Regions from separate parts of the Rhodococcus sp. no. 34 genome, predicted to be linked through region 4. Evidence: riboswitches for the same ligand, from Rfam matches in the RefSeq annotation. Region 4 holds a riboswitch; each other region holds the start of a gene.

Region 1 (5,873 bases), on a different contig from region 4:
CGCGCGCTCGACGTAGTGGGCCTCGCCGAGGCGACCGGAATCCTCGAGCGATTGGAGGACCGGTGGGAAGGTACGTCCGAGCTTGAGGATGGCCGCGGCGTCGGTTTCCTTGAGCCGCCTGGTCAGCTCGGCCTGCGGCAACGTTCCGGGCAGGATCGTGAGGATCTCTTCACCCTCGACCAGCGGCTTTCCGAGTGCAGCAGATGCCGCGCTGACGGAGGTGACGCCGGGAATCACTTCGGCGTCGAAGCGATCGGCCAGTCTCTTGTGCATGTGCATGTAGGAGCTGTAGAAGAGCGGATCGCCGGCGGCGAGCAACGCGACGGTTCGACCGGCCGCGAGGTGAACTGCCAGCCGTTCGGCAGCTGCTTCGTAGAACTCGTCCATCGCGCCCTGGTATCCGCCGGGATGATCAACGGTCTCGGTGGTCACGGGGTAGACGAGGTGTTCTTCGATCTGTCCTTCGCGCATGTACGGCGCTGCAACTCCGCGGGAGATGCTCTTGCCGTGCCGCGCGGAGTGGAAGGCAATCACATCTGCCTCGCCGATGACGCGGGCGGCCTTGACGGTCACCAATTCGGGATCGCCGGGGCCGATACCGACACCCCAGAGCTTGCCTGCACTCATTCGACTTCGCTCGCAATCGCATTGACGACGGCGGCGGTGATCGCGCTGCCGCCGCGTCGGCCGCGGAGAACGAGATGATCGATCCCGCTGGCGTGTTCGATGAGGGCTTCCTTCGACTCGGCAGCGCCGATGAAGCCGACCGGACCTCCGACGATGGCGGCCGGACGGGGCGCTCCGGCTTCGATGAGGTTCAGGAGATGGAACAGTGCGGTGGGTGCGTTTCCGATCGCGACAACAGCGCCCTCGAGCTTGGCTCCCCACAGTTCGAGAGCAGCCGCCGAGCGAGTGTTGTCGATGGTCGACGCCAGCACGGGAACCCGCGGATCGCCGAGGGTGCAGATGACGTCGTTGCCGGCGGGCAGACGCTTGCGCGTGATGCCGGCAGCCACCATCTGGGCGTCGCAGAAAATCGGCGCGCCGTCGCGCAGAGCTGCGCGCGCAGCCGAGACGACACCGGGTGTGAAGGCGACGTCGTCGACTAGATCGACCTGGCCGCTTGCATGAATCATGCGCACTACAGCTTGCGAGACATCCGCCGGGAAACGGCTCAGGTCGGCTTCGGCCCGAATGGTGGCAAAGGACTGGCGATAGATTTCCGCGCCGTCACGGATGTACTCGATCATGTGCCACACGATAGAGGCATCACCGATCGGGCGGATTCACCCGGTAACCGTCACCCGTCGCGATCACATCCGCTACGTCCCCGCGGGGACGTCCACAACTGCGGTCGCACCCGGCCCAGTGCTGGCGCCCGCCAACGGGAAGTTCTGCCTGCTCGACGGCGGTGATCGCGTCGGTGCGCACATCGGCGAGAGACTTCTCGCATCCCGGGCTTCCGGTGCAGGCGGTGACCTCGAGCCACGGTGAGTTCTCGTCGAAGATCAACCCCATGGGTGCCAGCACCCGGACTACCTGCTCGGCTGCCCATTCGTCGAGGTCGAAGATATGCACCGATCGCCACGGCGTCACGACGACGGGCTTGTCGACGGCGGCGAGGAACTCGGCCAGCCGAGCGTCGAGCAGCCCGAATCGCAGGCCGCCGCCCAGAGCTACGGTCCCGTCGCGCTGCTCGAGCCAGCCGATAGTGGGCCGTGCATCCGGCGTGAGGTCCGCCGCAACGGTGGACTCGGCGCTCAGACCCAGCTGCTCGAGGGTGCGTTCGATTCCGTCCGGAACCTCGGCCAGGCGCCAGTGCTTGTCGCGAACGTCGAGGAATGATCGAGCCGCCTCGAGGAGCAATTCGACGGCGTCGTCCGCCTGGACGAGATGAGTGGTGTGGTGACCGGCGAGCACCAGTGAATGCTCGGTGGCGCTGCGCGCATGGAGTCCGAAATCGCCCCGTAGCCCGGTGATGTCTCCGCTCCCGTCGTCGAGGGTGAACAGGGTTCGCCCTGGCAGATCTGCCAATGCTTGATCCGCTTGGATCGCCGAATCGAGACGGTGGACCAGTTCACGGATGTCGGCGACGCCCCCGATACGGCCGGACAGTGGGGACGCGAGGATGTTGCGCACTCGCTCGTGCGTCGCTGACGGCAGCAGACCGGCCGAAGCGATACGCGCCGCGAAGGCTTCGGGGTCCGAGACCGAGCGCAGTTGTACGTTGCCCCTCGAGGTGAGTTCCATCTGCCCGTTGCCCAGATCGCGCGCTGCGTCGGCGAGCGTCTGCAATTGGACCGGGGTGAGGAGTCCGCCGGGTAGGCGCACGCGTGCCAGTGCGCCATCGGCGGCGTGGTGAACTTGCAGTGCACCCGGGCACGCGTCTGGCTGTGAACGGTCCGTGGGCATGGCTCCAGGGTACGACCTGTCATGAGTGCCTTCTGCGGACCGGTAGCATCACCACCACCAGTGACGGCAGTTGAGGAAACCGGTGAAAGTCCGGTGCGGTCGCGCCACTGTGAGTGTTGCTCGAGCGGGACGTGTTTCCGCTCGGAAACACGAGTCAGACCCTCAACCGCCGTCGATGACAGATCTGTGCCACGGGGCGCGAAACCCCAGGAAGGCTTCACCCGTGATTCTTCTGCTCTCCACGTCCGACACCGATCTGCTGAGCGCCCGCGCCAGCCAGGAAGCCGGCGACGGCGTCTCCTATCGCTGGGCCAACCCCTCACGCTTGCTGGTCTCGGAGGACTTGCCGCCCTTGCTCGACGGCGTCGACCTCGTGATCGTTCGTATCCTCGGCAGCCGTCGCAGCTGGGAAGACGGCCTGGACATGGTCCTCGCCTCCGGACTCCCCGTAGTCGTTCTCGGCGGCGAGCACGCGCCGGATGCCGACCTCATGGAGTGCTCGACGGTCTCCGCCGGCGTTGCTGCCGAGGCGCACAACTACCTGGCCGAGGGTGGCACGCAGAATCTGGCACAGCTGCACCACTTCCTCTCCGACACCGTCCTGCTCACCGGTCACGGTTTCGAGCCGCCGGCTCACCTGCCTTCCTGGGGAATCGCTGATTTCGCGCCCGATCTCGACTCGGCGAGCGGTCCCGTCATCGCAGTGCTGTACTACCGCGCCCAGCATTTGGCCGGAAACACCCGGTACATCCAGGCGTTGTGCGACGCGGTCGCCGAGGCCGGTGGCACCGCGCTGCCGATCTACTGCGCATCTCTGCGAACCGCAGAGGCCGAACTTCTGAGCACGCTCCGCCGCGCCGACGCCATGGTCGTGACAGTTCTTGCTGCCGGTGGCACGAAGCCCGCGACCGCGTCCGCCGGTGGCGACGACGAAGCCTGGGATGTCGCCGCACTCGCTGCGCTCGACGTCCCCATCCTGCAGGGCCTGTGCCTGACCAGTAGCCGCGCCACCTGGGACGAGAACGACGACGGACTGTCGCCTCTCGACGTCGCGACGCAGGTGGCGGTGCCGGAGTTCGACGGCCGCATCATTACCGTCCCGTTCTCATTCAAGGAGATCGACTCCGACGGACTGTCCACGTACGTCCCCGACGTCGAGCGCGCTGCCCGTGTCGCCGGGATCGCGGTCCGTCACGGCAAGCTGCGCCACATTCCCACCACCGAGCGTCGCGTTGCTCTGATGCTCTCGGCGTACCCGACCAAGCACGCCCGCATCGGCAACGCGGTCGGTCTCGATACTCCGGCGAGCGCAATCGACCTGCTCACCGAAATGCGTTCTGCCGGTTACGACCTCGGTCCGGTCGACGGTCCGGACGCAGTTCCCGGCCTGGCGGCGAAGGACGGCGACGCGCTGATCCATGCCCTGATCGCGGCCGGCGGACAGGATCCCGACTGGCTCACTGCCGAGCAGCTCGAGGGCAATCCGATCCGCATCTCGGCAGCGAAGTACCGCGAATGGTTCGCCACCCTGCCCGAGGAACTGCGCAGCGGTGTCGAAGAGCACTGGGGCGCAGCGCCCGGCGAGCTGTACGTCGACCGCTCGCAGGATCCGGACGGCGAAATTGTCATCGCGGCACTGCGATTCAACAACATCGTCCTCATGGTCCAGCCGCCGCGGGGATTCGGTGAAAAGCCCGTCGCGATCTACCACGACCCGGATCTGCCGCCGAGCCACCACTACCTCGCCGCGTACCGCTGGATCGCTGCAACACCGGACAACGGCGGATTCGGCGCCGACGCCGTTGTACACCTCGGCAAGCACGGCAACCTCGAATGGTTGCCCGGCAAGACACTCGGCATGTCGAGCAACTGCGGCACCGACGCGGCCCTGGGCGACCTGCCGCTGATCTACCCGTTCCTCGTCAACGATCCGGGTGAAGGAACACAGGCAAAGCGTCGCGCCCACGCGACTCTCGTCGATCACCTGATCCCGCCGATGGCCCGCGCCGAAAGCTACGGCGACATCTCCCGCCTCGAGCAACTGCTCGACGAGCACTCCAATATCTCCGCACTCGACCCGTCCAAGCTCCCGGCCATTCGCCAGCAGATCTGGACGCTGATGCGGGCGGCCAAGATGGACCACGACCTCGGCCTCGCGGAGCGTCCCGAAGAAGACGTGTTCGACGACATGCTCCTGCACGTCGACGGTTGGCTGTGTGAGATCAAGGACGTCCAGATCCGCGACGGTCTGCACATTCTCGGCCGCGCACCCGAGGGCGACGCCGAAATCGAACTGGTCCTGGCCATGCTCCGTGCCCGTCAGATGTGGGGCGGCGAACAGAGTGTCCCTGGTCTGCGCGAAGCTCTCGGGCTCAGCGAAGACGGCGACGAGTCCCGCAACCGTGTCGACGACGTCGAGGAAAAGGCGCACGCTCTGGTTCGCGGCATGTACGACGCCGACTGGAACCCCGCTGCGGCAGAACAACTCAGCGACGACGAGACCGTCGTGAAGATCCTTCAGTTCGCCGCCACCGAAGTGGTTCCACGCCTCCGACAGACGAACAACGAGATCAAGCAGGTCCTGCACGCGCTCGACGGCGGATTCATCGCCGCGGGTCCGAGCGGTTCGCCGCTGCGCGGCCTGATCAACGTTCTTCCCACTGGTCGTAACTTCTACTCCGTCGACCCCAAGGCAGTTCCTTCACGCTTGGCGTGGGAGACCGGTCAGGCGATGGCCGAGTCGCTCGCCGCTCGCTATCTCGCCGATCACGGCGAATACCCGCGCTCGGTGGGTCTGTCGGTGTGGGGAACCGCCGCCATGCGTACCTCCGGCGACGACATCGCCGAAGTGTTCGCGCTCCTCGGTGTTCGCCCCGTCTGGGACGAAGCAAGCCGACGCGTCGTCAACCTAGAAGTCATCGATCTCGAAGAACTCGGCCGCCCGCGCATCGACGTCACCGTCCGCATCTCCGGATTCTTCCGTGATGCGTTCCCGCACGTGCTCGCACTGCTCGACGACGCCGTTCAGCTGGTCGCGGCACTGGACGAGACGGACGAGCAGAACTACGTGCGCGCCCACGCACAGGCCGACCTTGCCGAGCACGGCGACGCCCGGCGTGCGACCACCCGTATCTTCGGTTCGAAGCCCGGAACCTACGGCGCCGGACTGCTGCAACTCATCGACTCCAAGACCTGGCGCGGTGACGACGACCTCGCCGAGGTGTACACCAACTGGGGCGGCTTCGCGTACGGCCGTGGGCTCGACGGAATCCCGGCAGCCGACGACATGCGCAGTGCATACCGTCGAATCAACGTGGCGGCCAAGAACACCGACACGCGTGAGCACGACATCGCCGATTCGGACGACTACTTCCAGTACCACGGCGGCATGGTTGCCACCGTGCGCGCGCTGACCGGAAAGTCGCCCGAGGCGTACATCGGCGACAGCACTCGGCCGGAAT
Region 2 (5,873 bases), on a different contig from region 4:
CTGCGACCGATGACACGTGATGAAGGGTGGCTCCCAGTTTCGCAGCAAGTTCGACCACGGAGCGTGTGCCCTCGACATTCGTCGAAGCCTGCTCGTCTCCGGCGGTGATGTCGTAGATCGCGCCGAGGTGAAGGACGTGGTCGGCAGGTGGGGGAGAATCGATGCCCAGCCCAGGCTCGGTCAGATCTCCAATGAGCGGATGCACGCGATCGCCGCCGGGAATTGCCGACACCTGTTCTTCGAGTTTGGCGACAGAACCGGCTCTGACCAGCACATGGATCTGAGCAGTTTGATCACGCTCGAGCAGGAGTGGCAGTGCAACTCGTCCGAGAAATCCAGTACCGCCAGTGACGATGTATGTGGCCATAGTCGGTAACTTACTCCAAAGTAAGATCAGCGGCTAGAGGGAAACGAACATCAATGCGTCATGACCCCGTCCTCGGCGTCGAAGTCGATGCCCGCGGAGATGATTCCGGAGAACAAGAAGGCGACGGCAAGCGCAAGAGCGGGGATTGCAAGGATCCATTCGAAAATTGTCATGCTCCAAGTCTGACGAAATCAGCTTCGGAGAACATCGCCCTGCGGAGCGATTTAGACGATCGGGCAGTCATCCTCGAGGACGACTGCCCGATCAGGGAAATCCACTAGGTCTGTTGCTGAAGAGTTTCGGGCGCGTGGGGGTGCGCCCTCGTCCTTGCGTCGCGTGACGTGATTTCGGATGAGATGTGGGCGGCCGTTGTTCCGAGGGTGTGAAGGCCACGTGCCGTCCGCCAGTAGACCGGCGCACCATCGTCGAGGCGATGGCGTGGACAGGCCGGCAAACCCTAGGCCGGTTCAGCGCCCGACAAGTCCTCGACCGCATACGGAGTCGTTCCTTCGAACAGAACACCGATCCCGAAAGGATCGGCCATCTCGAGCTTTGACTCAGCGAACCGCAGCAGCCAGGTTCCGTCAGCCCAGATCACCGCCTCAGGTTCGCCGAACAGTGACTCCGTGGCGTCCAACTCCACGAGTTCGGAGTGGCGGAGGCCGAACTGTGGCCCACGCAGCTGTTGACGCAGGTAATCGGCGGCGACTTCGGCAAACTCACCGAACCGGGCCATCACGGTCGCAGCGAGCTCACACACCGCAGACTCCGGCACGGTGGCCGGCTCGATAACCAGACTCACCGGCCTGGAGTCACCGACCCCCTGGACATCGATGATCGATGTCCAGCACGCCAACGAATCGTCCGAGTCGACACGCGAAAACACTGCTGAGCCGACCACAACACTCTCAGGTAAGTCATCCACGACCCCTAGTCAAACACGGCTCTCCGCAGGATCCCAGGCACTCTTCAGCGACATGATCCAGTCGCGATCAGTGGCCGATGCCGACCTTCGCGTGAACCTTTTTCATCCACACAGGAGCCCACCAGTTCGCTTCGCCCATCAACTTCACGAGCGAGGGCACGAGCAACATGCGGATGATGGTCGCGTCGACGATCAGCGCGACGATCATGCCGACGCCCAGGAACTTCATCACTGACAGCCCTGACATTGCGAAGGCCCCCGTCACCACTATCAGGAGTAAGGCGGCAGCCGTCACGATGCGGCCGGTGCGCTCGGTTCCGAACTTGACCGCTTCCTCTGTCGTCGCTCCCGCGTTCTTGGCCTCGACCATCCGTGACATCAGGAAAACCTCGTAGTCCGTGGACAATCCGAACACCACCGCCAGGATGAGCACGACGAACGTCGCCTCCAGCGGAGTTTGACTGACCCCGAGGAGTTCGACGCCGTGTCCGTCCTGGAAGACGAAGGTGAGGACACCGAAGGTGGTCGCGAGGCTCAGGGCTGCCATCAGCACCGCCTTGATCGGCAGCACCACCGAACCGAACGCGAGGAACAACAGGATCAGGGTGGATCCGACCATGATGAGGATCATCACCGGTAGCCAGTGCAGGACGGCGTTGTTGCCGTCGTCGACCATGGCTTGACCGCCGCCGACAAGCAGCACCGTTCCGTCGGGAGCGGAGATCGCACGCAGATCTGTCACTGCGGCGCTCTGTGATTGGGGTGTAGAGCCCTCGCTGTAGAGAGCCTGAACCGCGACGAGTTGATTGGTGCTCGCGACGACGGTCGCCTGACCGATGCCCTCGACTTGACCGGCGGACTCGGCGATCGCTGCACCTTCGGCCGGGGTGAGAGTGTTCCCGTCCTCGGCCTGAAGGATCATCGTTGCGCCATTTCCGGTTTGCGGGAAGTCGTTGACCAACGTGTCCATCGCGACGCGAGCGGGGTCGTTGTCCGGTAGTGCGGTGTACGAGAGCTCTCCCAGCCGGGCGCCGAGCAGCGGCGAGGCCATCACGAGCAGCACAGCCACGATTGTCACCGAGACTGCGACCGGACGCTTCATCACCCACGTGACGACGCGGCCCCAGAACTTGCGCGAGCGTTCCTCGCCGCGTTGCGCCGCATCCTTGCGCCACGTCAGGGCGTTGATGCGATGCCCCAGAATGGCAAGCAGCGCAGGCACAGCGGTCAGCGACAGGACGGCCGCGCTCAATACTGCGGCGATCGCGCCGAAGCCCAGAGACCGGATGACGGCCTGGGGGAATACGAGCATGCCGCTGAACGCACAGATCAGCAGTAGACCCGAGAACATGACGGTGCGACCCGCCGTCAGAACTGTCCGCTGAGCAGCCGCTCCCGGGTCCGAGCCCGAATTCAGTTCTTCACGGAACCGACCGACCACGAACAGTCCGTAGTCGATGGCCAGTCCCAACCCGAGAAGAGAAGCGACGTTGATCGAGAACGAGGACACATCGGTGATCAGCGTGAGGATTCGCAGAACGGCCAAAGCGCTCAGGACACTGAGTACACCCACGAACACGGGCACGGCAGCAGCGACGATGCCGCCGAAGATGAAGACCAACAGCACCAGAGTGATCGGAATGGCGATGGCTTCGGCGACCACCAGGTCCTTCTCGAGCTTGGTGTTGAATGCGACGCCGACGACGGTGTTACCCGCGAATTGTGCCTCGGCACCTTCGACTTCGAGCTTCGGCAAGAGATCGGCGAAAGTGGCCGGCGTGATGCCCGAGTCCGGTGCCAACGTGATCGCGACGGCCGCCATGGATCCGTCGTTCGAGAGCAGGCTGGCCTTCGCTGCGGCGTCTGTTCCCCAATACGATTTCACCGAAGCGGTCGGCACTTCGGTTTTGAACTGGTCGACGGCGGCTGTCACTGCCGGCCCGATGTCGTCCAGAGTCTTGCCGTCCGTGGGCGAGTAGATCGCGATGATGTCCGGGGTCTGCGGTCCGAGATTGTCTTCGATGATGTCGGCGACCTTCGCGGAGTCGCTGCCCGGATCGATGAAGCCGCCCTGGCTGAGCTTGCCGAACACTCCGAGTCCCCACACCCCGCTGATGAGAACTATCAGAACCGCGAGGCTCAGTACCCACCATTTCCGGGCGACGACGGTTTGGGCCCAGCGTGTCATGTATCAACTCCGGTGTGTGGGGGCGTCTGGCCAGATCGACTGTAGTGGGCGTTTGGTCTTGAATCGGAAACGTCATGCATACTGCTCGAAGCACTTGCAAGCCACGCGTGTGGGGGAAGCCGGTCCGAATCCGGCGCTGACCCGCAACGGTAGGTCGATTCTCGGTAGTCACCGAGTGTCGGCAAGCCCGATTACCCGCCGCGCGGTGTGCGACATCCATTCGTCGTGGTCTACGAAAAGGAAGTCCAGCAGGAGCTCTGGCCGAGGATCAGCGTGCGGGCGGAGTTGTCTGTCGGATTCTCATTCGTGGCTCAGAGCCCTTACGAGGTCCCCGTGTCACTTCAGTTCTCCCCGTCCCGCGCCGCCGCTGTTCTCATCGCGGTCGCCTTGGTTTCGGCAGGTTGTTCCAAAGGTCAGGAATCAGAGTCGGCGTCTGCTGCGGAATCCTTCGCACAGCCGGTGTCCGTGACCAACTGCGATCGCGAGATGACCTTCGATTCGCCGCCGCAGCGCATCGTGTCTTTGAACGGACACGTCACCGAAGCCCTCATCGAGATCGGCGCGGGTGATCGGATTGTCGGGCGGGCGTACAGCGACAACCCGCCAACTGCCGAGACCGCCGATGTATTCAACAAGATTCCCAGCCTTTCCGATACGTTCCCCAGCATGGAGCAGGTTCTCGACGTCGATCCGGACTTCGTGGTCGGAGGAATGACCAGTGCCTTCAACGAGAAGCAAGGCCGTTCCCGAGACGCTTTCGGCGAGCGCGGAATCAACACCTTCCTCTTCTCGGAATACTGTGGCACCGGTTTCCCCGACATCGGATTGCTCGAGAACGACTACACGCAACTCGGTCGAGTCCTGGGCGTCGAAGATTCCGCCCGCGAGGTCGCAGAGGAGATCAGCGATGGTCTCGATTCCGTCCGCGCTTCGGTCGGAGACGCGGCGCCGGTACCGACCTTCTTCTACGACAGCGGTGACCAGGTTCCGACGACCATCGGCGGAGTCGGCGTCGGTCAATTGGTCGCGGAATACTCCGGCGTCTCGAACATCTTCGCCGAAGGGACAAAGCCCTACATCGACGCATCGTGGGAAGCTGTTGCCGAGCGTGCACCCCAGGCGATCGTGGTCATCGACTACGGCGACAAGACCGCCGAGCAGAAGATCGACTTCCTCCGTGCCCAGCCGTTGATGGCGACCACCCCTGCTGTGCAGCAGAACCGGTTCGTCGTGGTTCCTCTCGCTGACCTGTTCGAGAGTTCACGGTTGGTGCGTTCGGCACAGACCATCGCAACAGCCTTCCATCCAGGCGCTGACGCGGCGAAGTGACCCGCACGCGTTACGGGTACGGCGCCCTGCTTGTCGGCTTGGCGGTCGCCTTGGCGATCGTCCTGGGGTTGGCCGTCTCCTTGGGATCGGTTCGCATTCCCGTCGGTGACGTCTGGGCGATAGTCGGAGCCCGTTTGGCGCCAGGGACTTTCGAGACGTGGTGGACCGCGGCGCGGGAGTCGATCGTGATCGACTCCCGCCTGCCACGTGCACTCACTGCCGCGGTGGTGGGTGCTTCGTTGGCGATGTCGGGCGCTGTTGCTCAGGCTGTCACCCGTAATCCGCTTGCCGATCCGTATCTCCTCGGAGTCTCGTCGGGCGCGGGATTCATGGTGGTGCTCGTGTCGGTGCTGGGTTTCGGCGCCGGCCTCCTCGGGGTTTTCACGATTCCGGTCGCAGCATTCGCCGGGGCGATGATCCCGTTGTTTCTCGCACTGCTGATCGGCGGCCGGTATCCGCAGCCGACCGCGATCATTTTGGTGGGTGTCGCGCTCGCCCAGATATTCTCGGCCCTCATCACCTTTTGCATCCTGGTATTGGCCGATGATCGGCACGTGACGTCGGTGATGCACTGGATTGCCGGCGGATTCGGTGATGCACGATGGTCGACGCTGATCTTCCCGACGATCACACTGGCCGTCGTCGGCACAGCCCTTCTGTTCAGTTCGCGATGGATGGACGTTTTGCAGACCGGTGACGACGGGGCCGCTGCACTCGGTATGAACGTCCGACGGTTCCGTGTCTTGTCCTTGCTCGCGGTCTCCGTACTGGCGGGCGCAGCAGTCAGCGTTGCCGGTGGAATCGGTTTCATCGGTCTGCTGATCCCGCATCTGGCCGGCTTCATCGTCGGCACCAGAGCAATTCGACTGCTCCCTGCTGCAGCCCTGCTGGGCGCCGTCGCGATGGTTGCCGCGGATACCGCTGCGCGCTCGGTGGCACAATCCACTGAAGTTCCGGTCGGAGTGATCACGGCCCTCGTGGGTGCACCGATCTTCGTCTGGATGCTCTACCGGCAGTATCGGAGGCTCGAACAGTGACACAGGCCAGAACAGTGACACAGGCCA
Region 3 (5,873 bases), 390 kb from region 4:
CGCGCAACTGTTCCGCGCCGTAGATATTGGGGAACCCACTGGTGAACATGGCGAGCGGGAGTACGACGAAACGGTTCTGCTTGACTGCGTCGAGGTCACGCAGGCCTTCTCGGCTCTTGATCGCGTCGATCTTGCCCTGTACTTCGTCAGCGCTCTTCTTGTAGTCCATGATCACGATGACGTCGGGTTCTGCCTTCGCGACGGTCTCCCAGCTCGCTTTGAACCAGGTGTTGTCGACGTCGGCGAACACGTTGGTTCCCCCGGCGACGTCGATGATTCCGTTGGGGGCTCCGTTGCCTCCGCTGGTGTACAGATCTTCTTCACCGCTGTCGTAGATCAAAACCTTCGGCTTGTCGGCGGCATCTGGCGCGGACTCCAGACGTGCCAAACGTGAATCCAATTCGGTCAATGCCTCGGCGGCGGTGTCCTCGGTTCCGAACAGCTTTCCGTAATTGGTCACGTCCGCACGAAGGGCATCCCACGGACCCATCGTGCCGAGCGCGGAATCCGCTGCGGCACTCTGCCGACAACTATCGGAGATCACATATGAGTCGATGTTGTTGCTCTGCAGCGATTCCGGCGTCACACCGGAGGCGCCCTTGAACAAGCCACTGTAGGAGCCGACCACCAGGTCCGCCTGCTTACCCAGAATCGTCTCCATCGTGATCGTTCCGTCCAGGTGTGGGACGTCCGCAATTCCAGGGCCGAACATCGAGTCCATGACCGCGTCGTTGTTCGTGTTCAACACGACGGCAGCGAGACGATCCAGACCGCCGACTCGGAGAATGGTGCCGATATTGGCCGCATTGCTTGTGGCAACAACCTTTTCGATCGGAAGTTGGAAAGTGCTTTCCGTTCCGCAGTTCTCCAGCGTGACCGAAGTCTTGTCCGCGGCTTCGTCGACGGGCGCGGTTGCCGAGCATCCGGACACGGCCAACAACGCTGTCGCGGCTACAACCGCACCGAACGACGCGCGGGTCTTGACGTGTATCAAAGTGCACTCTCCGAAAATGTGTGTTGTGGTTGAGAATTTCGTGATTCGAATACGAGGTGTGAACGGCCTGTCGCGGGGTTCACGAGTTCGAAAGTCTCGACGCCGAAAACAGTTGCCACCACCGAGGTGGTGAGTACGTCGGATGGATGTCCGAACGCCCTGGCCACTCCATCCGCGAGCACGAGCACCCGATCGCACACTGCCGCAGCCAAATCGAGGTCGTGCAGTGCCATGATCACCGTCCGGTCCAACGACCGGACCAGATCGAGCAGTTCGAGTTGATGCCGGATGTCGAGATGATTGGTCGGCTCGTCGAGGATGAGCACACCGGCGTCCTGCGCGAGACCTCGGGCGAGAAACACCCGCCGACGCTCACCGCCGGAAAGCGTGTCCATCGAAGAGAACCGGTGCTCGATCATTCCGACCTCGCCCAGAGCACGATCGACGACGGCATTCTCGTGCTTTCCACCGACGCTCCAGGGCTTTGCATGTGGTGTGCGGCCCAGACTCACGTACTCGTGAACCAACAAATCGGCGGGACTCTGCTCTTCCTGCGCCACAAAGGAAATGGCTTTGGCCCTCGACCGCGCGGACATCGCGTGCACGGACTCGCCGCCGACACGAATGTCACCGCCGGCGATCGGCCCGAGACCGGCGAGAGCACGCAAGAACGTCGACTTGCCCGAGCCGTTCGGACCAACCACGCCGACCACTGCGCCGGCGTCGGCCGCGATGTCGACGCCTTTGACGATGGTTCGACGGTCGATGCGGACAACGACTCCGGACGCGGTCAGCGCCAGGGCTCGGGCGCTCACGAACTGCCACCGAATCGGTAGCGCCGACGGCCGAGAAGCAGGAGAAACAGCGGTGCACCGATCACCCCGGTCACCACGCTCAGCGGGATCTCGGTCGGCCGCAACGAGGTCCGCGCCACGACGTCGACCCACACCAGGAACGACGCGCCGATCAGCGCTGCCGCCGGCAACACCACTCGATGTCTGGCTCCGACAAGCATGCGTGTGACGTGCGGTATGACCAGGCCTACGAAGGCAATCGCGCCGGACACCGCAACCATCGTGCCGACCAACGCTGCCAGCACGCCGAACAGCACGTTTCGCAGGGTTCGGATGGGAATACCGAGCGAAGCCGCGACGTCCGGTCCGGCCGCCAGCGCGTCCAGCCAACCGTGCAGCGCGAACAACGCTGCCGTCAGCAGGAACACAACGATGACCGGCGCCCACAACTTGTCCCAGGATGCCCCGGCCAAACTTCCCAGGAGCCAGAACAATACGGACTGCGCGGCCTGGGAATCATTGGTACGCAGCACCAGAAAACTCGCGATCGCCGACAGGGCGGATGCGGTAACGGTGCCGGTCAGAACCAATCGCAGTGGAGTGATACCGCCTTGCAGCGTCGCGATGGAGAAGACGAGAATCGCAGCTCCCAACGCCCCGATCATCGCGCCGAAACTGAGCGCCCACACTCCCGCGCCGGCGAACAGTCCGGTGGTGATGACGGCGGTGGCACCGACACTCGCGCCGGACGACACTCCCAGCAGGTGGGGATCGGCAAGAGCGTTACGGACGAGGGTTTGCACCACCGCGCCGGCGACGGCAAGACCAGCGCCGACGGCCAGACCGAGCAGTACCCGAGGTGCTCTGATCCCCCACACGATCGCAAGTTCGGAACGCGTGACGGGTGGGCCTCCGAAGCGCGAGTGCACCACGTCCACCACAGTGGACACGGGGAGCATCTCGGATCCGAATGCCAACGCGCACACAGCAGAGAGCACGGCGACGACCAGCAGAGCGGGCAGCACGATACCCGGACTGAGCCGTCCTCGAGGCGCACCAGCCTTCGGCGAAGGCAGGTGGGTAGGTGGAGACAGAGCTCCGCCAACAGCATTCATGGTGTGACCGATCCATCCTCGTGGCATGACACAACGTCAACGAGGGTGGTATCTGGCTACGGTCGACGCATGGACGACCTCACAGTGGCGGGACCGCGCCGGAATTGCACCGACTTCCCATTACCTCGATGATGACGTCAGAACCATAACGGACCGCGGTCACCATTCTCGACACCGGATCAAGATTGCGACCCGATCATCGATCTCGCGTGCCGTACGACGGCTTCCGTTCGCACTCGAAGTTCTTCGGGTGAATCCGATTCCAGCACAACCCGATGCACCTGGCTGTCCACGGCAGTCACGGTCAGCCGCGACGTCAGCAACGCATCGTCCGCACTGAAACCGCGGCTCTGCAAGTACTCCGAAAAACCCAGTACCAGTTGCCGATTCATTTTTTCGACCTGCTCGATGAGCTCGCGCGTACGCGGAACCTGATCGTAGAGCAGGTGAAAGAACTCTCGTGGCTTACTGTTCACTTCGACAGCGCACTCCACCAACATCCGGACGGCCTCGTCCGGGGTGAGCTCACGCTCGACGATGTCGGCATGGCAGAGCGCAAAACTCTCCCGCGCAGCACTCACGTGACGGTTCGCCAACTCCGAGAGGATCTCGTACTTGTCGCCGAAATATTGGTAGAGCGAGCCCACCGACACCCCTGCTTCGTCAGCGATCCGGTTGGTGGTCGCTGCCATGGCTTCCGAAGCGAAAACGCGAGTAGCTGCCTCCAGGATCGCGTCGTAGGTAGCCCTCGAGCGCTGCTGGGAGGGCCTTTTCCGCCGAGTCGACACGGTCCTCCGATGCGAGTTGTCAGCCGCGACGCCGATACCGAGAATTGTGTAGGTGACCAGCGCCGATTACTCGAAGTTTATGCCCGACCGGTACACCGACCACATGCCGGCGCCGACCCCGACGTGGTGGGAGTGGAACGGCAACACCGTCCACGTCGCACGGGCAGTGGTTCCAGACGCGCCGGTTCGTGTTCTCGGCATCCACGGCGCCGGCGGCTACTCGGGCGCGTTGTGGCCGTTCGCCGGGATCGGCGTGAAACTCGGAGCCGAAGTCCTCTTCCCTGATCTTCCGCTGTACGGCGACACCGTCGTAGCCGATCCCGCCGGCGTCCGGTACGAGCAGTGGGTCGATCTCCTCTGCGATCTCGTCCGGGCCGAGAAGGCAGCCGACGATCGGCCGCTGGTGTTGTTGGGAGCCAGCATCGGCGGTCTGCTGGCCTACGAGGTAGCCGCGCGGACCGGTCTGGCCGACGCCGTCGTCGCTACCTGCCTGCTCGATCCCTCGGATCCATCGGCCAGAGCTGCCGCGGCGCGGTTCGGCCCGATGGGTGTCTACGGCGCTCCCCTGATGCGGCGCACCGAACGACTGGTGGGCCGTATCCGCGTGCCCATCCGTTGGGTCGCCGACGTGGCGAACATGAGCAGCAATCGGGAGCTCGCAACGCTGTGCGCAACCGATCCGCGCGGTGGCGGTGTTCGGGTGCCACTCGGATTCCTCAGCAGCTACTTCTCGTTCGAGCACACCGCACCCGAAGCATTTCGGACGACGCCCGTTCTGCTCACCCACCCGGCCGACGACCGATGGACGCCACCCGAACTGAGCCTGCAGTTCCTCCGCCGCATCAACGCACCCACCGAATTCGTGATGCTGGACGGGTGCGGGCACTTTCCCGTCGAAGAGCCGGGCCTGACGCAGTTCCACGACGCCGTCGCCACACTGCTGCACTCCGTCGCCGAGCGTCACCGCACGAAACCGTCGTCACCCGCCTAGCCTGAGAATCGTGAGCACCGAAACGGAAGCATCGGCCGACGAGAGCACCACGACGGTCGTACTGGCGTTTGCGGCGAACGCGCTGATCGCCGGTGCCAAGACGGCGGCCGCCATCGTCACCGGATCTGCATCGATGGTCGCAGAGGCCACCCACTCCTGGGCCGATACCGGCAACGAAGTGCTGCTGCTGATCGCGAACCGCCGCTCGAAAAGGGTTCCCGACCGAGACCAGCCACTCGGCTACGGCCGGGAGGCATACATCTGGTCGATGTTCGCCGCTCTCGGACTGTTTGCACTCGGCGCGGGTGTCTCGATCACTCATGGCATCCAGGAACTGTTCCATTCCGAACCGGCGTCCGACTTCGGTGTCGCCTACGCCGTCCTCGGCGTCTCGTTCATCCTCGAAGGCATCTCGTTCCGGCAGGCGTACAAACAACTCCGAAACGAAGCGTCCGCCGTGAACCGCGACGTCATGACCCAGGCACTCAACACATCCGACCCGACGACTCGGGCCGTGTTCGCCGAAGATGCTGCGGCACTTATCGGTTTGGTCATCGCGTTCGTCGGTGTTCTGTTGCACCAGGTCACCGGTTCACCCATCCCCGACGCCCTCGGCTCCATCTTCGTCGGCATTCTCCTCGGGGTCATCGCAATCATCCTGATAGATCGGAACCGCCGCTTCCTGGTCGGCGAAGAGGCCTCACCGACGCTGCGGGCAGCAGCCGTCGAAGCTCTCACCCAACTGCCCGAGATCAACCGAATCACGTTCCTGCGTATGGAATACCTCGGGCCGCGACAGGTCTACCTGGTAGCCAGCGTCGACCTGGTCGGTGACTACGCGGAATCCCGTGTGGCCCACACGTTGCGCGAACTCGAGCGCTCACTCGAGCAGAGCCCACGTGTCGTGCGGGCGATCCTGACCCTCTCGACCCCCGAAGAACCGTCGATCACAGTCTGAACTTCCGGCCGGGCGATAGGCTCGGGCGATGCGCACACTGATCGTGATTCTGGCGGTTCTGGGATTTGTAGTCGGGGGAATTCCCCTGGTGGGCAGTCTGATCGACGTGATTACCAGCCCTGACGAGACCATCGTCTATCAGGGTTCCTACGTACCGTTCCGGGACGTGCAGATGGCTCGGGACTACGAGTCGACAATAGCCACCGCCTACGAACCCTTAGACGGACCGCGCT
Region 4 (5,873 bases):
CGCGAACCTCGTGATCGTTCTCGTGCTGGCCGTGGCGAGTTGGTACCTTCTGGCCGATCCGACCACCAGTCCCTGGAGTTTCTATCCTCTGCCGTTCAACGCGGCGCTTTTCTGGGCAATCCTTTTTGTTGTGTTCATCGGCTTCAATTGCGAGTTCGCCGGCTTCGATCGACTCCCACAGCCGGCGAAAGGCCTGGCGATCATGGTCGCGACCGCGGCCTTCGCCGTCGTGGTGACGTGGCTCCTGGCAAACGGCTTGGGGAGTTTGTACCCGGATTTCGCGGCCGATCGTGAGGGCGGCCTCGGATATTTCGCGGGTGCGCTGTTCGTGCTCTTCGGCTTCGGGACCTGGGTGATGGTGGTCCTGAACTGGCAGCATTGGCCGTGGACTTCCCTGGGGATGAAGCAGCCGTTGGTGGGTTTGTGTGAGATCGCGTTTGTCGCCGTCCCGACGCTGGCGCTGTACTTCGTGTTCGGTCTGCCGTCCGTGTCGCTGTCCGCCACGGATCCGTTGATGACCGTCGACACCGTGCTCGGGTGGTTCTACTGCGTCGTGGTGGTCGTGATCCTGACTGGCCAGACGCTCGACAACTGGCCGTGGCGACTGTTCGGCGGCGGGGGTAAGACGGCGCTCGCAGCCACGATCGGTAACTTCGCCGTCGGAACCGGCTTGTACTTCGTGGCACTTCCGGTCGTGAAGACGCTGGTGGGAAGCGATGCCGTTGCCGAGTTGGGCGGTGTGATCCATCAATTCCCGGCGCAGCTCGGGGTGTGCTGGGCTTTCTGGATGATCTTCTGGGCCAACGCCTTCGGTAACAAGCCCACGGGCTTTGCGGACGGGGTCAACCTGGCGATCCGCGCGCTGCTCACGTTTGCGCTCGCGGTGGTCACATTCTTGTTCTATTACCGCTTTGCGGCAGAGTACATTCTTCACGAGCCGGCAGTTGTCGACGGATTGCACGGCAATGCACTGGGTTTCGTGGATTGGGCCGTGTTGTGGACGCTGTTCTACGTCGTGGGATTTCAGTCGCTGGGACTCGGCAGATTCAAGCCTGCTGAGGGGTGAGTCGGTTGCCCGCACCTCGGTGCGGGTAACCGGTATCGGACGCCGGCACCGCGTCCACTGATTGCAACAGACTGCAACGCTTGTGACCGGGGCCACTTATGGGATGTGCTGTGTGTCACATTCACAAACAAGGAGAAGTGATGACGCAAACCATCGATTCCGCAGTCACCCCCGAGGTGAAGTTGACGGCGGTGACACCTCAGGAGCGCGTCGACGCCTGGCTGGCGGATTTCGAGTCGGCCCTCGCGGCTCGTGACATCGAGCGTGTGGAAGGCAAATTCGCACTCGACAGCTTCTGGCGAGACCTGGTGTCGTTCACCTGGAACATCAAGACCGTCGAGGGTCGCGAGCAGATCGCCGACATGCTCTCCGCGCGACTCGACGACACCGATCCTTCGGGATTTCGGACGACCGAGACACCCGACGAGGCCGACGGCGTCACGTCAGCCTGGATCGAGTTCGAGACTGCAACCGGTCGCGCGCACGGGCACCTTCGTTTGAAGGGAGATGAAGGTTGGACCCTGCTGACGTCGCTGCAGGAGTTGAAGGGACACGAAGAAGGCAAGGGCACTCGTCGTCCGCGCGGCGCCAAGCATGGGGCAGACCCGAACCGCATCACGTGGGCCGAGCAGAAGGAGATCGAAGACCGCGAACTCGGTTACACCACACAGCCTTACGTCGTGATCGTCGGCGGCGGCCAGGGCGGCATCGCGCTCGGCGCCCGGATGCGTCAGCTCGGAGTACCGGCCATCGTGATCGACAGCCACGAGCGACCCGGCGATCAGTGGCGCGGACGCTACAAGTCCCTGTGCCTGCACGATCCGGTTTGGTACGACCACCTGCCCTACATGCCGTTCCCCGACAACTGGCCGGTGTTCGCGCCCAAGGACAAGATCGGCGACTGGCTCGAGATGTACACCAAGGTCATGGAGGTTCCGTACTGGAGTTCCACGACCTGCACCTCGGCGTCGTTCGACGAGAAGACCCAGGAATGGACCGTCGAGGTCAACCGCAACGGCGAGAAGTTGACGTTGCGTCCCAAGCAGTTGGTGATGGCGACGGGTATGTCCGGCAAGGCCAACGTTCCGACGTTCCCCGGGCAGGACAAGTTCCTCGGCGATCAGCACCACTCGAGCAAGCACCCCGGCCCGGATCAGTACGTGGGCAAGAAGGTCGTCGTGATCGGGGCCAACAACTCCTCGCACGACATCTGCGGCGCACTGTGGGAGAACGGTATCGACGTCACGATGGTGCAGCGCAGCTCGACGCACATCGTGAAGTCGGATTCGCTGATGGATTTGGGCTTGGGCGATCTGTACTCGGAGCGAGCACTGGCCGCCGGCATGACGACACACAAGGCGGACCTCACGTTCGGTTCGCTGCCGTACCGGATCATGCACGAGTTCCAGATCCCGGTGTACGACGCAATCCGTGAGCGCGACAAGGATTTCTACGATCGCCTCGAGAAGGCGGGCTTCGAGCACGACTGGGGCGACGACGGTTCGGGCCTGTTCATGAAGTACCTACGACGCGGCTCGGGCTACTACATCGACGTCGGCGCGGCCGAACTGGTCGCGAACGGGGACATCAAGCTCGCGCACGGCAACATTCGTGAGCTGACCGAGAACAGCGTGATCCTCGAAGACGGTACGGAATTGCCTGCCGACGTGGTGGTCTACGCGACCGGCTACGGCTCGATGAACGGCTGGGTGGCGGATCTGATCGGTCAGGACACCGCCGACAAGGTCGGCAAGGTGTGGGGCCTGGGGTCGAACACCACCAAGGATCCGGGACCGTGGGAAGGCGAGCAGCGCAACATGTGGAAGCCGACGCAGCAGGAAGCGCTGTGGTTCCACGGAGGCAATCTGCACCAGTCGCGCCACTACTCGCTGTACTTGGCGTTGCAATTGAAGGCGCGTTACGAGGGCATCCCGACGCCGGTGTACGGACTGCAAGAAGTGCATCATCTGAGCTGAAAAAGAACTGCTGTGCGCCTTTATTAACCGCGGGAGGTTAATAAAGGCGCACAGCAGGTTCAGCGAAGGGCGTACTTCTTTGCTACTTCGGTGTTCTTGGTCGCGCGCTCGGTAAGGAAGGCGAATGCCAACCCGAGTACGAGCCAGAGCGTCGCCTGCGTAGCGAGCGAGGAAAGTCGGAACTCCCACAGCAGAGTTGCCGGGAAGTCCTCGCCCACCTCGTTGATGCCGGGAAGCGAGACGTAACCGATCGCGACGATCACCAGGAACGCAGCCACCGGAGCAGCGATGCGCACACTGAGGAACTCGTGCCCGGAAACTGCCTTTGCAGCCGCTGCTGCCGCGGTGACGGACAGCAGCCCGAGAATCACGGCGGCCAGCCACAGCAGTGTGCGCTGGTTGATGGTGTCGGGATCTCCGACGGCCGGCGGATTGGCCGGGTACTTGAAAAAGGGGACAGCCTCGATAGCCAGCCAACCACCGACGGCGATGGTGATCGCCAACAACGGCCCGGACATTACGGTGAGTCGTCGAGCGTAATTGGCAACGACCGAGAAGATCGCCCCGAGCGCCAGTCCGGCAAGCGCCGTGGCCAGGAACAGCCCGGCGCGCTGCCCGTCGCGGCTCACCAGTGGTTCTTCTTCGTCACCGTGCGAATGCCCAGCGGCTTCGCCGGAAACCTCACCGGTGGCGCTGTTGGCTTCTTCGATCGCAATGGCAGCGTTGACGTGCGGTTCACCCAGCACGAATGCAACTCCGCCGGCAAGGATGCCTGCGATCAGACCAGCCAACAAACCACGAATGAGAAGCTTCGTGAAATTGTCGACTAGTGGCACGGCAGGCCCATCAAGTGTCGACCGTCGTGCATCAATTCATGCATGTACATGCCGGTGCGAGAGATAGCGCCCTGGTCGAACCCGACCAGGTAGAGAGCCAGCATCGCGAACAGAACTACTGCAGCGGCGAGGAAAGCAAGACGAGTCGAATCGATCGACGTATCGGGAGAATAGGCGAGAGCCATCGAAGCCTCCTGGGATTTTCGCGTCCCCTAGGTCCATGCGATGGCCGAAGTGTCTGGCTGTCGAAATAGTCGTGCCGAAAAAGGCACTTCACCTCGAATTACAGTGGCGCGACCGCTCCGGGCTTTCACCGGATTCCTGTCGGACCATCGCGTTTACATGCGAACTTTTGCACTACAGCCCGCACCGTGTCAACGCGTGAAGCCGAGATGACCGTCGATTGTGCCCGCCAAGGCAGGCACAATCGCTCGAGATCAGCTCTTTGCGGCGACGTCCAGGACAACTTCGAATTCGAGCAACGACGCACCCGAAGCGACGGGCTTCGCGCGCTCGCCGGAATGGGCTTCACGGGCGGGGCCGTCACGCCAATCGGCGAACGCCTGCTCGGACTCCCACTGAGTCACCACGAAGTAGCGGCTCTCACCGGCGGTGGGGCGGAGGAGTTGGAATCCGAGAAAGCCCGGGGAGTTCTCGACTGCGTGAGCGCGTGCTGCGAAGCGCTTCTCCAGTTCGGGGCCGGCGCCCTCGGGGACCTCGATTGCATTGATCTTCACGACTGCCATGCAAGCGACATTACCCGCGCACCTTCACCGCGTACCGTGACACTCGTGTTGCATGACGAAGGTGGAACGGGACAACCGATTCTGTTGTTGCACGGCCTCATGGGCAGCTCCCGAACGTGGCGTCGCCATGTGCCGTGGATCCGCGAGTTCGGCCACGTCTACACCTTCGACGCTGCCGGTCACGGCAGGCCGGCGCCAGCGGCACTGACTACCGAGGCATTCGTCGAGGACCTGACATCGGCGGTTGCGTCCATCGAGGAGCCGATGATCGTGATCGGTCATTCGATGGGGGCTCTGCATGCGTGGTGCTTCGCCGCCGCGCATCCCGAAAAGGTTTGTGCGCTGGTCCTCGAAGACATGGCCCCGGACTTTCGTGGACGCACCGCTGCGGACTGGGCGCAGATGATCTCGGCGTGGCCGCAGCCGTTTGCTTCCGAGGAGGCGATGAAGGAATTCTTCGGCCCCGTCGCCGGCCAGTACTTTCTCGACTCTTTCGACCGCCGCGACGACGGGTGGTACCTGCACGGCGACGTGTCGACCTTCCGCGACATCTCGGAGGAGTGGGGCACGAGGCATTTCTGGGATCAGTGGAAGGCGATCGAGGTGCCGACCTTGCTGATCGAGGGAGAGTTCACCATCACCCCTGAGGGACAGATGCGAGAGATGGCCGAGAGGCCGGGAACTCGGTACGTACGTATTGCCGATGCAGGCCACCTGGTCCACGACGATCAACCGCAGCGCTATCGCGAAGTGGTGACGGAATTCCTTCACACGGTGAGCTGACTTCGGATCGACGCGCCCACCTGCTCCAGCTCGACGGCTCGCCCGGCGAGGAGTCCAGCAGCGAACTTCGCCTTGTCGCCGCGATGGCGGGGGACGACGTGCAGGTGCGAGTGGAACACGGTTTGGCCCGCGGCACGCCCGTCGTTGACGAGAAAGTTGACTCCGTCAGCGGCGATGTCGCAGCGGCGTAGAGCTCCTGCGATGAGCGTGCCGACGCGGAACATCTCTGCGCCTTCGTGACTTTCGAGAGCATCGAGGTTCTCTGCATGACGCTTGGGGACCACCAGGGTGTGTCCGCGACTCACCGGCCGTGCATCGAGGAATGCGAGAGTTGTCTCGCTCTCGTGAACGAGAATCGCCGGCTCGGTCAGCGCGACGATCTTGCAGAAGACGCAGGAATCGGTGCTCATGCCTACAGAATGTAGTCCGAAATCAGATCCGACCCCGGACTACAGCAAGCGCAGTT

The links. A riboswitch is a leader RNA that binds a small molecule or an ion and turns the genes downstream of it on or off. The one in region 4 is predicted to bind cobalamin.
Region 1: it holds a riboswitch for cobalamin, as region 4 does, so the genes downstream of both, ACYP01_RS21890 (cobaltochelatase subunit CobN) here and ACYP01_RS11525 (CbtB domain-containing protein) in region 4, are expected to answer to the same signal.
Region 2: it holds a riboswitch for cobalamin, as region 4 does, so the genes downstream of both, ACYP01_RS06585 (ABC transporter substrate-binding protein) here and ACYP01_RS11525 (CbtB domain-containing protein) in region 4, are expected to answer to the same signal.
Region 3: it holds a riboswitch for cobalamin, as region 4 does, so the genes downstream of both, ACYP01_RS09740 (FecCD family ABC transporter permease) here and ACYP01_RS11525 (CbtB domain-containing protein) in region 4, are expected to answer to the same signal.

Annotation. Positions count from the first base shown of each region.
Region 1 covers NZ_BAAILK010000046.1:130,129-136,001, forward strand. The annotation lists gene cobJ (precorrin-3B C(17)-methyltransferase) at 1-627, opposite strand, end outside; gene ACYP01_RS21880 (precorrin-8X methylmutase) at 624-1,250, opposite strand; gene cobG (precorrin-3B synthase) at 1,270-2,412, opposite strand; cobalamin riboswitch at 2,464-2,596, shown strand; gene ACYP01_RS21890 (cobaltochelatase subunit CobN) at 2,636-5,873, shown strand, end outside.
Region 2 covers NZ_BAAILK010000023.1:127,523-133,395, forward strand. The annotation lists gene ACYP01_RS06565 (SDR family oxidoreductase) at 1-367, opposite strand, end outside; gene ACYP01_RS06570 (hypothetical protein) at 418-540, opposite strand; gene ACYP01_RS06575 (hypothetical protein) at 825-1,292, opposite strand; gene ACYP01_RS06580 (MMPL family transporter) at 1,360-3,480, opposite strand; cobalamin riboswitch at 3,552-3,697, shown strand; gene ACYP01_RS06585 (ABC transporter substrate-binding protein) at 3,814-4,809, shown strand; gene ACYP01_RS06590 (FecCD family ABC transporter permease) at 4,806-5,846, shown strand.
Region 3 covers NZ_BAAILK010000026.1:129,895-135,767, forward strand. The annotation lists gene ACYP01_RS09730 (ABC transporter substrate-binding protein) at 1-994, opposite strand, end outside; gene ACYP01_RS09735 (ABC transporter ATP-binding protein) at 991-1,809, opposite strand; gene ACYP01_RS09740 (FecCD family ABC transporter permease) at 1,806-2,813, opposite strand; cobalamin riboswitch at 2,931-3,066, opposite strand; gene ACYP01_RS09745 (TetR/AcrR family transcriptional regulator) at 3,083-3,691, opposite strand; gene ACYP01_RS09750 (alpha/beta hydrolase) at 3,744-4,682, shown strand; gene ACYP01_RS09755 (cation diffusion facilitator family transporter) at 4,693-5,640, shown strand; gene ACYP01_RS09760 (hypothetical protein) at 5,669-5,873, shown strand, end outside.
Region 4 covers NZ_BAAILK010000026.1:521,299-527,171, reverse strand. The annotation lists gene ACYP01_RS11540 (hypothetical protein) at 1-1,066, shown strand, start outside; gene ACYP01_RS11535 (NAD(P)-binding domain-containing protein) at 1,207-3,042, shown strand; gene ACYP01_RS11530 (CbtA family protein) at 3,102-3,878, opposite strand; gene ACYP01_RS11525 (CbtB domain-containing protein) at 3,869-4,063, opposite strand; cobalamin riboswitch at 4,089-4,227, opposite strand; gene mhuD (mycobilin-forming heme oxygenase MhuD) at 4,316-4,624, opposite strand; gene ACYP01_RS11515 (alpha/beta fold hydrolase) at 4,670-5,407, shown strand; gene ACYP01_RS11510 (HIT family protein) at 5,392-5,817, opposite strand; gene ACYP01_RS11505 (helix-turn-helix transcriptional regulator) at 5,857-5,873, opposite strand, start outside.